Regions from separate parts of the Mycobacterium sp. 050134 genome, predicted to be linked through region 3. Evidence: predicted binding sites of a transcription regulator. Region 3 holds the regulator's gene; each other region holds the start of a gene.
What was found. The regulator LexA, encoded in region 3, represses DNA repair genes until DNA is damaged. The targets are predictions, from matches to a motif close to CGAACANNTGTTCG.
Positions count from the first base shown of each region.

Region 1: the regulator LexA is predicted to act here: its motif matches at 1,948-1,961, upstream of SKC42_RS18945 (error-prone DNA polymerase).
Region 2: the regulator LexA is predicted to act here: its motif matches at 2,110-2,123, upstream of ruvC (crossover junction endodeoxyribonuclease RuvC).
Region 4: the regulator LexA is predicted to act here: its motif matches at 1,961-1,974, upstream of SKC42_RS02210 (HNH endonuclease signature motif containing protein).

Region 1 covers NZ_JAZGLV010000015.1:137,394-140,839, reverse strand. Annotated here, with positions in the region: gene otsB (trehalose-phosphatase) at 1-406, opposite strand, end outside; gene SKC42_RS18950 (wax ester/triacylglycerol synthase domain-containing protein) at 447-1,820, opposite strand; gene SKC42_RS18945 (error-prone DNA polymerase) at 1,985-3,446, shown strand, end outside.
Region 2 covers NZ_JAZGLV010000010.1:141,862-145,307, forward strand. Annotated here, with positions in the region: gene ruvB (Holliday junction branch migration DNA helicase RuvB) at 1-934, opposite strand, end outside; gene ruvA (Holliday junction branch migration protein RuvA) at 931-1,530, opposite strand; gene ruvC (crossover junction endodeoxyribonuclease RuvC) at 1,527-2,093, opposite strand; gene SKC42_RS14120 (DUF4178 domain-containing protein) at 2,233-2,841, shown strand; gene SKC42_RS14125 (DUF2617 family protein) at 2,852-3,355, shown strand; gene SKC42_RS14130 (DUF4247 domain-containing protein) at 3,352-3,446, shown strand, end outside.
Region 3 covers NZ_JAZGLV010000005.1:55,787-59,232, forward strand. Annotated here, with positions in the region: gene SKC42_RS07425 (peroxynitrite isomerase) at 1-314, opposite strand, end outside; gene nrdR (transcriptional regulator NrdR) at 350-814, opposite strand; gene SKC42_RS07435 (LysM peptidoglycan-binding domain-containing protein) at 986-1,480, opposite strand; gene lexA (transcriptional repressor LexA) at 1,774-2,469, shown strand; gene SKC42_RS07445 (LGFP repeat-containing protein) at 2,500-3,446, opposite strand, start outside.
Region 4 covers NZ_JAZGLV010000002.1:45,707-49,152, forward strand. Annotated here, with positions in the region: partial or broken gene SKC42_RS02205 (IS630 family transposase) at 1-504, opposite strand, end outside; gene SKC42_RS02210 (HNH endonuclease signature motif containing protein) at 548-1,798, opposite strand; partial or broken gene SKC42_RS02215 (Mu transposase domain-containing protein) at 1,982-2,398, shown strand; gene istB (IS21-like element helper ATPase IstB) at 2,449-3,222, shown strand; gene SKC42_RS02225 (GNAT family N-acetyltransferase) at 3,277-3,446, opposite strand, start outside.

The sequences.
Region 1 (3,446 bases), on a different contig from region 3:
CGCACAGGCCCTCGGCGTGCAACGCGTCCGGAAGCTGCGACATCCTCCGGTCGCCGGTCCGTACGGCGACTTCGTCCAGGTCGGTGACGACTTCGTCGGCGCCGGCGGCTTCGAGCGCCTCCCGGCGCCCCCCGGGATCGACACCGATCACCAGCGCGAACCCAGCGTCGCGGGCGGCGCCGACGCCGGACGGGTCGGTCGCGGCGACGGCGCAGCGGCCCGGCCGCACGTTCAGCTCGGCGGCCGCGGTGACCGGGCCGCCGGCGACCGCGGTGAACTCCCCGGCGCCGACCCCGGCCTCGCGCAGGCGCCGGGCGAGGGTCGGCGCAAATACGGTCGCGCCGGCGTCGAACAGCACCGCGTCGTGGCGGCGCGCGTCGATGTTGACCGGCCCGGATTTGCGCACGCCCCAGCCTCTCACGGCAGGCGGCAGTGCGGGGGCCGGGTCAGTGACGCGCCTGCCCCCACGTGGACGGGTGCCCGGCCCGGCGCGCGCGTTCCCGAAGCGCGCGCCTGCGCCGGTGCTCGGTGCCGAAGAGCAGCACCGAGTCCTGGCTCAGTGCGACCAGCCGCGCCATGCCCAGTTCGATGCCGGCCACCAACTGCTTGACGTCGTAGGGGGCGTCGTCGTCGGCGGTGATGCCGAACACCAGCTCGTCGCCGTAACTCAGGACGGCGACGCCGGTGGTCAGCTGGGCGGCGGTCGGGGGGATGGGTAACAGGCGCTCCATCGTGCGGCCCATCAGCCGCAGCTGCCGGCGGGGGCCCGGCGCGGTGGTCGCCAGGCTCACGATGCCCCGTTGGGGCAGGCGCGCCAGCAGCTGGAAAACGTTGGTCCGAAAGGGGTTCGGTATCAGGTTGAGCGCCGATTCCAGGATTCCGCCCGGTTCCGGCAGGCCGGTCTCGTTCGCCTGCCGCCGGCGGTGCACGCTGCGCAGCCGCTGCACCGGGTCGTCGTGCTCGACGGGCAGGTGCGACAACATCGCCGACTGCGTCGGTTCTCCCTGCAGGGGCGCCAGGGTGCGCAGCGAATCCGCCCGCGGCCGTTCGCCGCGGTTCAGCAGCGCCGACCGGAAGCCTTCGGTGAGGGCGGCCAGCGCCACGTCGTCGGCGGTCACGCCGAACTTGCGGCACACGGTGTCGACGTCGGCGATCGGCACCCGCACCGAACGGTAGCGGCGCGGGGTGGCCCCGCTGTGTGCCCCGGCGGCCCGGGGGCCCGGCCACATCGGCAGCGCGGCACCGGCGAGGGCGCCGGTCAGCGTCGAAGCGTGCCGCAACGCGCCGAGAGCCGGCGTCCAGCCCGGTTTCGGCGGCTTCGGCGCCGACACCGGTTTCGCGGCAACGTGGTCGAACGCGTCGCCGTCGGCGTCGTCGCACAACCGTGCGAGCAGGTGGGCGGCGGAGTGGCCGTCGGCGAGGCAGTGGTGCACCTTCAAGACGATGGCCCACCGGTTGCCATGCAGGCCCTGGATCACCCAGCATTCCCACGGCGGCCGGCTCAGGTCGAGGGGGCGCTCGAGGGCGTGCGCCACGGCCCGGGACAGTTCGGCGTCACCGCCGGGGCGGGCAACGGCCGCGTGGTGCAGGTGATCGGTCAGGGTGAAGTCCGGGTGGTCAACCCAGTCGAGGTCCGGCGTCCGCAGCAGCTGCGCGTAGTGCGGTATTGCGGTAACCCGTTCGGCCAGAAGGCGATTGAGTTCTTCGCTGCGGGGGATGGCGCCGTCGACGATCGCGACCGCCCCGATCGCCAGGCTCGCGCGCTGGCCCGGGTCGTGGGCCCGCAGGAACGCCGTGTCGAGTGTCCGCAGCTGCGCCATGCTCAGCCCCCCGCTGTCGCCTTTTGCACCCGTACCAGTATCTGGTAACCCGGCGTCCGGCGGTAGACCGGGGACGTTAAGAACGTGTTTGGAAGTTGAAGATGCGTTTAACACGCCGGGTGTGTATCGAACATATATTCGATACACTCGCGGGGTGGGCTGGCATGGGTTGGTTTAACGGGCCGCCGAGCTGGGCGGAGATGGAACGGGTGCTCGCCGGTAAGCCCCGCCATGCCGGCGAGCCGCCCGTGGTCGGGGAGGACGCCCCGCTGTCGCCCAAGCGTGCGGCGTATCAAGCGCCGGCGCGCGGCCGGGCGGCCCGTTCGTCCGTTGCTCGTTCCGTTTCGTATGCCGAACTGCACGCGCATTCGGCGTTCAGCTTCCTGGACGGGGCCAGCACGCCGGAGGAGCTGGTCGAGGAGGCCGCCCGGCTGGACCTGCGCGCCCTCGCGCTGACCGACCACGACGGGCTGTACGGGGCGGTGCGGTTCGCCGAGGCGGCCGCCGAGCTCGAGCTGCGCACCGTGTTCGGGGCCGAGCTGTCCTTGGGCCCCGGGGCCCGCACCGAGACGCCGGATCCGCCCGGCCCGCACCTGCTGGTGCTGGCCCGCGGCCCGGAGGGCTACCGGCGGCTGTCGCGGCAGCTGGCCGCCGCGCATCTGGCCGGCGGGGAGAAGGGCAAGCCGCGCTACGACCTCGACGCGCTGACCGAGGCCGCGGGCGGGCACTGGCACATCCTGACCGGATGCCGCAAAGGCCATGTGCGTCAGGCGCTTACCGGTGGTGGACCGGAGGCCGCGCAGCGTGCGCTGGCCGACCTGGTGGACCGGTTCGGCGCCGGGCGGGTCAGCATCGAGGTGAGCCATCACGGTCACCCGCTTGGCGACGAACGCAACGCGGCGCTGGCTGCGCTGGCGCCGCGCTTTGGGGTGGGCGTGGTCGCGACCACCGGCGCGCACTTCGCCGGGCCGTCGCGCGGCCGGCTGGCCATGGCGATGGGCGCCATCCGGGCCCGCGAGTCCCTGGACTCGGCCGCCGGGTGGCTGGCCCCGCTGGGCGGGGCGCACCTGCGGTCCGGCGAGGAGATGGCCCGGCTGTTCGCGTGGTGCCCCGAGGCGGTGAGCGCCGCGGCCGAGCTCGGCGAGCGGTGCGCGTTCGGGCTGGCGTTGATCGCCCCGCAGCTGCCGCCGTTCGACGTGCCCGCCGGGCACACCGAGGACAGTTTTTTGCGGCAGCTGACCATGGCGGGGGCGCGCGACCGTTACGGGCCGGCAGATGCCGCGCCGCGGGCCTACGCCCAGATCGAGCGCGAGCTGAAAGTCATTGCCCAGCTGAGGTTTCCGGGATATTTCCTGGTGGTGCACGACATCGCCCGGTTCTGCCGGTGCAACAACATCCTGTGCCAGGGCAGGGGGTCGGCGGCCAATTCCGCGGTCTGCTACGCCCTGGGCGTCACCGCCGTCGACCCGGTGGCCAACGAGTTGCTGTTCGAGCGGTTCCTGTCGCCGGCGCGCGACGGGCCGCCCGACATCGACATGGACATCGAGTCCGACCAGCGCGAAAAGGTCATCCAGTACGTCTACGAGCGCTACGGCCGCGACTACGCCGCCCAGGTCGCCAACGTCA
Region 2 (3,446 bases), on a different contig from region 3:
CCAGGAAAGGCTCGCACACCTCCTCGACCGTCGCCGCCTCTTCGCCGACGGCGACCGCGAGCGTCGACACCCCGACCGGGCCGCCGCCGAAGCTGCGGGTCAGCGCCGAGAGCACCGCCCGATCCAGCCGATCCAGGCCGAGCTCGTCGACGTCGTACACCGCGAGGGCGGACTTGGCGACGTCGCGGGTGATGATCCCGTCGGCGCGCACCTCGGCGTAGTCGCGGACACGGCGCAGCAACCGGTTGGCGATGCGCGGCGTTCCGCGGGAGCGGCGGGCGATCTCGGCGCCGGCGTCCTCGCCCAGCTCGATGCCGAGGATCCCCGCCGACCGGGCCAGCACGCGCTCCAGCTCAGCCGGCTCGTAGAAGTCCATGTGCGCGGTGAAGCCGAACCGGTCGCGCAGCGGGCCGGTCAGCGCGCCGGACCGCGTGGTCGCCCCGACCAGGGTGAACGGTGCGACCTCCAGCGGGATCGAGGTAGCGCCCGGGCCCTTGCCCACCACCACGTCGACCCGGAAGTCCTCCATCGCCAGGTAGAGCATCTCCTCGGCCGGCCGGGCGATGCGGTGGATCTCGTCGATGAACAGCACGTCGTGCTCGACGAGGTTCGACAGCATGGCGGCCAGGTCGCCGGCGCGCTCCAGGGCCGGACCGGACGTCACGCGCAACGAGGAGCCCAGCTCGGCGGCGATGATCATCGCCAGCGACGTCTTGCCCAGCCCGGGCGGACCGGACAGCAAGATGTGGTCCGGTGTGCCACCGCGGTTCTTCGCCCCCTCGATGACCAGCTGCAGCTGCTCGCGCACCCGCGGCTGGCCGATGAACTCGCCCAACGACCGGGGGCGCAGGCTGACGTCGATGTCGCCCTCGCCGACGGTCAACGCCGGCGATACGTCCCGGTCCGGCGGCTCCTCCGAAAAATCGCGGCTCATCGGGACTTACCCAGCACCGAGAGGGCGGCCCGCAATGTGCCGGACGTTGTCGGGGCCTGCTCGTCGGCCAGCACCTTATCGGTGGCCTCCTCGGCCTGCTTGGCCGGAAACCCGAGTCCGATCAGCGCCTCGACCACGGGACCGCGCACCGCGTGGCCGTTGGACGCCGCGCTCGCCGCCGCTCCCCCGGCGCCCGGGGCGCCGATCTTGTCACGCAACTCCAGCACCATCCGCTCGGCGCCGCGCTTGCCGATGCCGGGCACCCTGGTCAGCGCCGCCACGTCGCCGTCGTGCAGCGCCTGCCGCAGCGCCGCGGCGTCGTGCACGGCCAGCGTCGCCATGGCCAGCCGCGGGCCCACCCCCGACACCGACATCAGCGTCAGGAACAGGTTCCGCGCCTCGGCGTCGGCGAACCCGTACAGCGTCATGGAGTCCTCGCGGACGATCATCGCCGTGATCAGCCGGGCCTCGCTGCCCGTGCGCAAGGTCGCCAGCGTGGACGGCGTCGCGTTCACGCGGTAACCCACGCCGGCGGCCTCGATCACCGTGTGGTCGAGCGCCACCGCGAGCACCTCACCGCGCACCGAGGCGATCATCGCGCCGCCTTCAGCTGCGCCTTGAGCTTCGCCTGGTAGGCCTGCCGCTGGCGGGCGGCCACCGCCTCGGCCTCGGCCAGCCGCGCGAGCATCGGCGCCCGCCAGCAGTGGCAGATCGCCAGCGCGAGCGCGTCGGCCGCGTCGGCCGGTGTCGGCTTGGCTTGCAGCGCAAGGATTTTGGTGACCATGGCGGTGACCTGCGCCTTGTCGGCGGTGCCGTTGCCGGTGACCGCGGCCTTGACCTCCGTCGGCGTGTGGAAGTAGACGTCGAGCCCGCGCCTCGCCGCGGCCAGCGCGATCACCCCGCCGGCCTGCGCCGTGCCCATCACGGTGGTCACGTTCAGCTGGGAGAACACCCGCTCGATCGCGATCACGTCCGGCCGGTGGGTGTCCAGCCAGTGCTCGACCGCGTCGCTGATGGCCAGCAGCCGCATCGGCAGCGCCGCGTCCGACGGCGTGCGCACCACGTCGACGTCCAGCGCGACCACGCTGCGCCCGCGCCCGCTTTCCACCACGGACAAGCCGCACCGGGTCAGCCCGGGGTCGACACCCATCACCCGCATTACCGCTCCCGCCTGTAGAACAACTGTTCGATAGGCTAGCCGCTGGGTCCGACCATTCTTCGTCAGTCGGCCGGTGTGTCGGCGTAAAGCTGTTAACTTATAGCGCACGTTGCTCAAGCCGGGGGCGGAAGGCTGGTCCGTGGGAACAGTGCTGGTCGTGATCGCCGCGGCGTTGTTCATCGCGGCGATCGCCGTCCTCGTGGTGGCGTTGCGCCGACCCAAGGCACCCACGCCGGGACGCACGCGCCAGGATCCGCTGTCGTTCGACGCGGCGCCGGCCCAGTTCGGCCCGCGCCAGCTCGGCCCGGGCGCGATCGTTAGCTACGGCGGCGTCGACTACGTGGTGCGGGGCTCGGTGACGTTCCGCGAGGGGCCCTTCGTGTGGTGGGAGCATCTTCTGGAGGGCGGCGACCAGCCGGTCTGGTTCAGCGTGGAGGAGGACGACGGGCGCCTCGAGCTGGTCATGTGGGTGACCCGCAAGGACCTGACGCTGCAGCCGGGTGAGCACTACGTCGTCGACGGCGTGACGTTCCACGAGTCCGAACGCGGCCGGGCGTCGTACACCACCGAAGGGACGACCGGCCTGCCCGCGGGCGGGGAGATGGAATTCCTGGACTGCGCCAATGCCGACGGGAGCGCGCTGCTCTCGTTCGAGCGCTGGGCCCCCGACACCCCGTGGGAGATATCGACGGGCAAGCCGGTGCGGACCGGCGAGCTCACGGTGTATCCCGCGCCCGCCTCCCCCTAGGACCCCGACGGTGCCGCTTCATCAGCTCGCCGTGACCCCGGCGGACGTGTCCGGCCGGGCGCTGCGGCTGGCGCTCAACGCCCCCGCGCCGCCGCCCCTGGCGACCTGCCGGCTCGCCCATCCGCGCGGCGGGATGCTGATGCTCGGGGTTCTCGGCGCCTCGCACATCGTCGCCGTCGAGCACGGCAGTGGGCGCTTCACCGAGCAGGTCAGCTGCACCGCGCCCAGCGCCGGGGATCGGCTGCCGGAGCGCACCGACGCGCCCGGCTACCACCTCGAATCGCGCACCGACACGCACGACGAGGACTCCTTTCGGCGGATCGCGCGCGAGCTACGAGCCCGGTGCGTGCGGGAGCGCGCCTGGCTGGGCGGCACCTTCCCCGGCGACGACGCCGCGCTCACCGCGCTGGCCGCCGAACCCGACGGCGCCGGCTGGCGGTGGCAGACCTGGCACCTCTACCCCGGCCCATCCGGCGGCATGGTGGTGCACACCGCGAGCCGGTGGCACCCGTGACCCGCAACCGCCTCCTCCTGGTCGCCGGTGGCCTGGCGGCCGCCGCCATCGCGTGCCTGATTCCCGGAATCCTGTTGCTGCACAAGGACAT
Region 3 (3,446 bases):
TCGACGCGGCCGCCGGTGGCGGAACACGTGCCGACCTCGATCTCGGTGATGCCGCTCGGGTGGGCCAGGACCAGTTCGACGTGGCCGGGCCGCGGTACGCGGAGGTACCCGGTCTCGGCGTGCAATGGCTTGCCGTCGCCCGGCGCCCGGGTCTTTTGTCCGTACGCCAGGAACGGCTTCCCGACGTGGGAGAACGCGACTTCCTCGAGATAGTCGAACGGCTGGATCGTCGGATACTTGCCTGTCCCCCGACCGGTCCAGGTGCCCAGCAGGGGCGCCAGCGGCACGAGGTCCGGATGCAAGTCCATGGGCATGCAGAAAACCCTAGCCGTGACGGTGTCGGGCCCGGTCAGCTCGGGGTGGCTACCTTGCGGTGCGCGCGGAGCGCCTCGATCTCGCGCTCGAAGTCTTCGGCGGACGAGAAGGAGCGGTATACCGACGCGAACCGCAGGTACGCCACCTCGTCCAGATCGCGCAGCGGCCCGAGGATCGCCAGGCCGACCTCGTGGCTGGGGATCTCCGGCGACCCGGCGGCACGCACGGTGTCCTCGACCTGCTGGGCCAGCAGGTTCAGGGCGTCGTCGTCGACCTGCCGGCCTTGGCACGCCCGTCGCACGCCTCTGATGACCTTCTCCCTGCTGAAGGGCTCGGTGACTCCGCTGCGCTTGACTACGGCCAGCACGGCGGTCTCAACGGTGGTGAAACGGCGCCCGCACTCGGGGCACGACCGGCGGCGCCGGATGGCCTGGCCCTCATCGGTTTCGCGCGAGTCGATGACCCGGGAATCGGGGTGGCGGCAGAAGGGACAGTGCATCACCGCTCCTTCGCCGCGCTGTCAACCGGATATCGCAGTTCCCGAGCGTACCCGCGCCCGGCCATGGACGGCCATGCATGGCCAACGCAACCGCACACCGGGTGCACCCGCCAGGACGAGGACCGAGGCGCGTTGGCGCGAGCCGGTTTTCACCGCGCGGGCGCGATGCCGTCAACCGACCGGCGCGATCAGGGTCTGGCCCGCGACCAGCGTCGGCGAGCCCAAATCATTGAGTTCCCGGATGCGCTGCACCACCTGGCGTGCCGGCGCGTCCGGCGCCACCCGGTGAGCGAGGTCCTCGAGCGACTCCCCGCCCTCGACCCGCACGACGGCGAGCCGGTCGGGTACGGGGGCCGCCGCGGCCGGGGAGCTGCCGTTCAGGGCCTCCCCCACGTTGGCGACCAAACCCAGCCACAGCGTGATCAGCCCGGCCACCACCGCCAGCCCGACGGTGGTCGCCAGCGTGACGGGCCGCCTGCGGTGCGGCGCGGCCGATACCCGAACACCCGTGCCGTAGTAGCGCGGCGCCGCGGCGGCGGGCCTCGATGGGCCGGGCCGGCGGGAGTGAGCCAACCCCTCCCGGCCGTAACGCGCGCCCTCCACCGGCCCGTTGACCGGGCGCCGCATGCTGCTGGTGCGCGGCGAGAGTGTGTGGGTGATGGTCATCTCAGGTCCTCCGGTCAACTAATTCTCGCTCGTGTGTTCGACACTATATCGCTCGTGTGTTCGATAGCCGAACATGTGAGCGAAGTGTGTCGGACGAGCAGAACGCTAGATCACTCCACCGACAAGTTCGTCGGTCACTATCACTGGCATGGAGTTGAAGTACCCGGTATGCCGAAGAGTTACACCGTTGTGATTCCGGTGCGTGCGGGTCGTTTTTTGCGGAGGGATCGGCCACGACACGCCAGTCGAACACATGTTTGATTCTTCGTGGCCGGGCGGTTAACCTCAGTCCCATGAGCGACAGCAACGACACCTCGTCCGCGGCGGGCGGCCGTGCGCCGTCTCACGATTCCTCGCTGACCGAACGTCAGCGCACCATTCTGAATGTCATTCGCGCGTCGGTGACCAGCCGCGGCTACCCGCCGAGCATCCGGGAGATCGGCGACGCGGTCGGCCTCACTTCCACCTCGTCGGTGGCCCACCAGCTGCGGACGCTGGAGCGGAAGGGCTATTTACGCCGCGACCCGAACCGGCCGCGGGCCGTCGACGTCCGCGGCGCCGACGACGAGGTGGCGGCGCCGGCCACCGAGGTCGCCGGTTCGGACGCACTGCCGGAACCGACGTTCGTCCCCGTCCTCGGGCGCATCGCGGCGGGTGGCCCGATTCTCGCCGAGGAGGCCGTCGAAGACGTCTTCCCGCTGCCGCGTGAGTTGGTTGGCGAGGGCACGCTGTTCCTACTCAGGGTGGTCGGCGACTCGATGGTGGAGGCCGCGATCTGCGACGGCGACTGGGTGGTCGTGCGACAGCAGAACGTCGCCGACAACGGCGATATCGTCGCGGCCATGCTCGACGGCGAGGCCACCGTGAAGACGTTCAGGCGCGCGGGCGGCCAGGTGTGGCTGATGCCGCACAATCCGGCGTTCGATCCGATTCCGGGCAACGACGCGACCGTGCTCGGCAAGGTCGTGACGGTCATTCGCAAGATCTGACGCCGGGGCCGCTGCCCAGCGCACCATCCGTCAGTCGGCCTTAATGAACCCGTTGGCCCGCGCGACGTCCTCGTTGGCCAACCAAATCTCGGCGAGGGTGTCGTGGTAGAGGGCGCTACCGGGCGTGTAGTACAGCCCGACGCTGGCGTTGGCCTTGATCGGATACCCGTCCGGCGGCTGGTAGGGGTCGTCCAACGGCAGATGGATCGCCGGCCGACCGGCTGGGGCCAGATTGGCGCCGACGGGCCAGGCGGCCACGCCGTCGGCGTCGTCGGGCTCGATGGCGGCGTGCCGTCCGGTGGTCGGCTCGCCGCCCGCCCCGGCGGAAAGGTTTATTGCGTCTTCCGGGGTGACGTCACCGAACATCCCGGCGACGGACGCGGCCGCCTCGGGCGCGGCCGCCTCGGGCGTCACTACCTCGGCGTCGGCGTGTATGCCGGCGGCGTCCGGGTACACCCAGTCGCCCGCCTCGTCCACCCCAGCCGCGTGATCGTCCGGCGCGGTCTCCAGGGCGACGCCGGCGTATACGGCGGGCGGGTAGCCGCCCTCGGCGGTGTCGGCCTCGACGTGGTCCCGGTCGTCGACCTGGAGGTAGCCGGCCTCGGGGTAGGCCTGGGCCAGGTCGGCGTCCGAGACGATCGGGATGGAGTCGGTGTCGGGTTCCTCGGCGCCCGCGCCGAATCCGTCCCCGAAGCGGTCATATCCCGCCGCGTCCGGGACGGCACCCGCGACCGCGACGGCACCGCCGCGGCGCCAGCTGACTCGTGACGCGGGCCCCGCCGGTTCGTGCATTTCCGCCGGGTGAACGTCGACGGGCGGGTAGTGCTCGCCGGAGACGTCGGCGTCCTCGTACCCCCAGTGCTGGTCGGGGGCGGTGTCATAGCCCACGTCCTCGGGCCGCTGCTCGTAGGGCGCGACGCCCTGGGCGGCGCGGCGACGGCGCCACCCGAACGCGACGAGCCCCGACAACACGATCA
Region 4 (3,446 bases), on a different contig from region 3:
CCAGGGCCCGTTCCGGCGGGTCCAGGTAAAGCCCGACGACATCGCGAACCTTGGCCACGAACAACGGATCCTTCGACAACTTGCACGAATCCTGCTTGTGCGGGGCAAGTCCGAACGCCCGCCATACCCGCGACACCATCGACTGCGACGACCCCAGATGCTCAGCCATCGACCGCGTCGACCAGTGCGTGGCGTCTTTGGGCGCGGTCTCCAACGTGGCCACGATCAACTCCTCGATCCGCTCGTCGCCCACAATGCGCGGGCGGCCCGGACGCGGCTCATCGAGCAATCCCTCGAGCCGGCCCGTCACAAACCGCGTGCGCTGCAGACGTGAATATCGAGTTTGTCTGCGATCGCGGTATTGCTCAGCCCATCAGCAGCTGCCAACACAATCCGCGACCTCATCGCCAAAGCATTCGCGCTAGTGGACCGCCGCGACCACGACACCAACTCAGAACGTTCATCCTCGGTCAAAACCACCACCGGAGCGACAGGGTTCGGCACACCCCAAACCTAAATGCTACCAACCAATTAACGACTCAGGACACTAGGTCGGTTTGACCGGCGGTGGGGGTTGGTAGGGGTCGTACCACCACCATTGGGCGCGCTCGCCGGTGGGCCCGGGGCACGGTGGGACGGCGGGCGGGGGCCCAGTGGGTGGGCGCGCCAGCGATCCTGGGCTCAGTACTTGGCCGGCGTTGTCGGTGACGCGCAGAGCGTCTGCGGGTCCGGCGATGGTAATGACGCCGCGGTGGTGCAGCCGGTGGTGATAGGGGCAGAGCAGCACCAGGTTGGCCAATTCGGTGGGGCCGCCGTCTTCCCAGTGCCGCAGGTGGTGGGCGTGCAGGCCGCGGGTGGCACCACAGCCGGGAACCGCACAGCACCGGTCGCGGTACTCCAGGGCGCGGCGAAGCCGCCGGTTGATCAGCCGGGTCGCCCGGCCGGCACCGATGGGCTCGCCGTGGCGTTCCAACCACACTTCACACGTGGCGTCGCAGGTCAGGTAGCGGCGGTCGGCGTCGGATAGCAGCGGACCCAGATGCACTGCAGCGGCGCGTCGCTCGACGTCGAGGTGGACCACCACGGTGGTGTGCTGCCCGTGGGGGCGGCGGGCCGCATCGGCGTCCCAGCCCGCCTCGACCAGGCGTAGAAACGCCTCGAGGGTGCCCGGCAGCGGCGGCCGCTGATCTGGGGCGCCCTTGCCGTCGCCGTGATCGTGCTTCCATTCGGCGATCAGCGCCTCCCGATGCGACGCCAGCGCGGTGTCGAATTTCGCCGCGTCGGGGTGCGGAAGGGTGATCCGATAACAGCTGCCCTGCCCGTTGCTGGTCTTGGTGATCGAGCGCTGCGATTCGGGTCGGGGGTCAAGTTCGGGGCGGGGTTCGAGCTTGATCGCGGTACGCAGCTGGGTGACCGTGGCGACCCCGGCCAGCTGCGCGTAGTGCTCATCGGAGCCCTCGCCGGCCCGGGCTGCGATGACCCCGACCTGATCCAGCGACAACCGGCCCTCCCGCAGGCCCTGGGCGCAGCGCGGGAACTCCGCAAGCCGGCGCGCGACAGTGGTGAGGGTGTGGGCGGTGGCCGGCGAGCAACCGGTCTTCCAGGCCACCAAAGCCGGCACCGACCGCGCCCCGGTGATGCCACCCAATTGATCCCGATCAATCTCGGCGACGATCTCCACCAGGCGCCCGTCAATCGCATTGCGCTGACCGGTCAACTCCGCCAACTCCTCGAACAACACCTCAAGACGCTCGCCAGGACTCACCGCCACGGCGTCAGCAGATCCGGTCGAAGACATGACGCCATCATCGCAACCACCACCGACAAAACCCGGCCCAACCGGACTGCAACAGCTCTACCCGCTACGACAGACACCGCGAAACTCGATTCGCCGATCAACGCCATGCCGTGGCGCCCGCGTCGACGACTAGGTAGCCGGCCCCGACGGTGCGCATCCGCCCGAAGGGCTATTCGTTCGGGTCCGAGAGGCCCGGTATCTTACCGAATCCGTTTGGCCCGTGACTATTACGTTCGCGTCGATGGGTGCGACTACTCGGTCGACCCGCGGGTCATCGGTGGGTTCGTCGACGTCACCGCCAGCCTGACCGAGGTCCTGATCTCCTGCGACGGCCAGGTAGTCGCCCGCCACGATCGCTGCTGGGCCAAGCATGCGGTCATCACCGATCCCGGCCATGTGGCTTCGGCTGCGGTGCTGCGTCATCAGCACATCGACCGCCAACGCCAGCGCCGCCGCGCCACCCGCCATCACCTCGACGGCCACGCCGTGGCGCTACGGGCGCTCCCGGACTACGACGCCCTGTTCGGCGTCGACTTCACCACCGACCCCACACCGTTCGACGACACCCCACCCATCGCTACGGAGAACACACCATCGTGACCACCACAACCAAGACCACCGCTGAACCCACCGCGCTCAAGGACTCCCGGATACCGGCTGACGGATTACCTTCGCAGCTGGCCTACCTGACCCGAGTCCTCAAGACCCCCACCATCGGACGGTGCTGGGAGGACCTGGCCGATCAGGCCCACGACGAGAACTGGTCCCACGAGGAATACCTCGCCGCCTTATTGCAGCGCCAAGTCGCCGACCGCGAGTCCGCCGGCACGATCATGCGGATCCGCACCGCCCACTTCCCCCAAGTCAAGACCTTGGAGGACTTCAACCTCGACCATCTACCCTCACTGCGCCGAGACATATTGGCGCACTTGGCTACCGGCACCTTCGTCCCGAAGGCGGAGAACGTGATCCTGCTCGGACCACCGGGTATCGGGAAGACCCACCTCGCGATCGGGTTGGGCATCAAGGCCGCCCACGCCGGCTACTCGGTGCTGTTCGACACCGCGTCGAACTGGATCGCCCGCCTCGGCGCCGCCCACCAGGCCAACCGACTGGAAGCCGAGCTGAAGAAGATCCGCCGCTACAAGCTCATCATCATCGACGAAGTCGGCTACATTCCGTTCGACCAAGACGCGGCGAACCTGTTCTTCCAGTTGATCGCCTCCCGCTACGAGATCGGGTCGATCATGGTCACCAGCAACCTCCCGTTCGGCCGGTGGGGCGAGACGTTCTCCGACGACGTCGTCGCCGCAGCGATGATCGACCGACTCGTCCACCACGCCGAAGTACTCACCCTGACCGGGGACTCCTACCGCACCCGGGCACGGCGCCAACTACTCGCCAAGGACCGCACCACCGACTGAGCCAAGCCCCCTCACTACCGCACCGCGATCACGCCGCGCGGCACCATAAGGACGTCACACCGCACCAGTTCGATACTGGTGCGAAAACCGGTGCATACCGTCGTCGAAACCGTCGAGATGCCAACCCATCGAGGCAAAGAAATCGAACGCCGGGCGATTGTCCGGATCGACGAATGCGATCCACTGCTGCGTCGGCGGATGCCCGTCCCAGGCCAACACCGAGG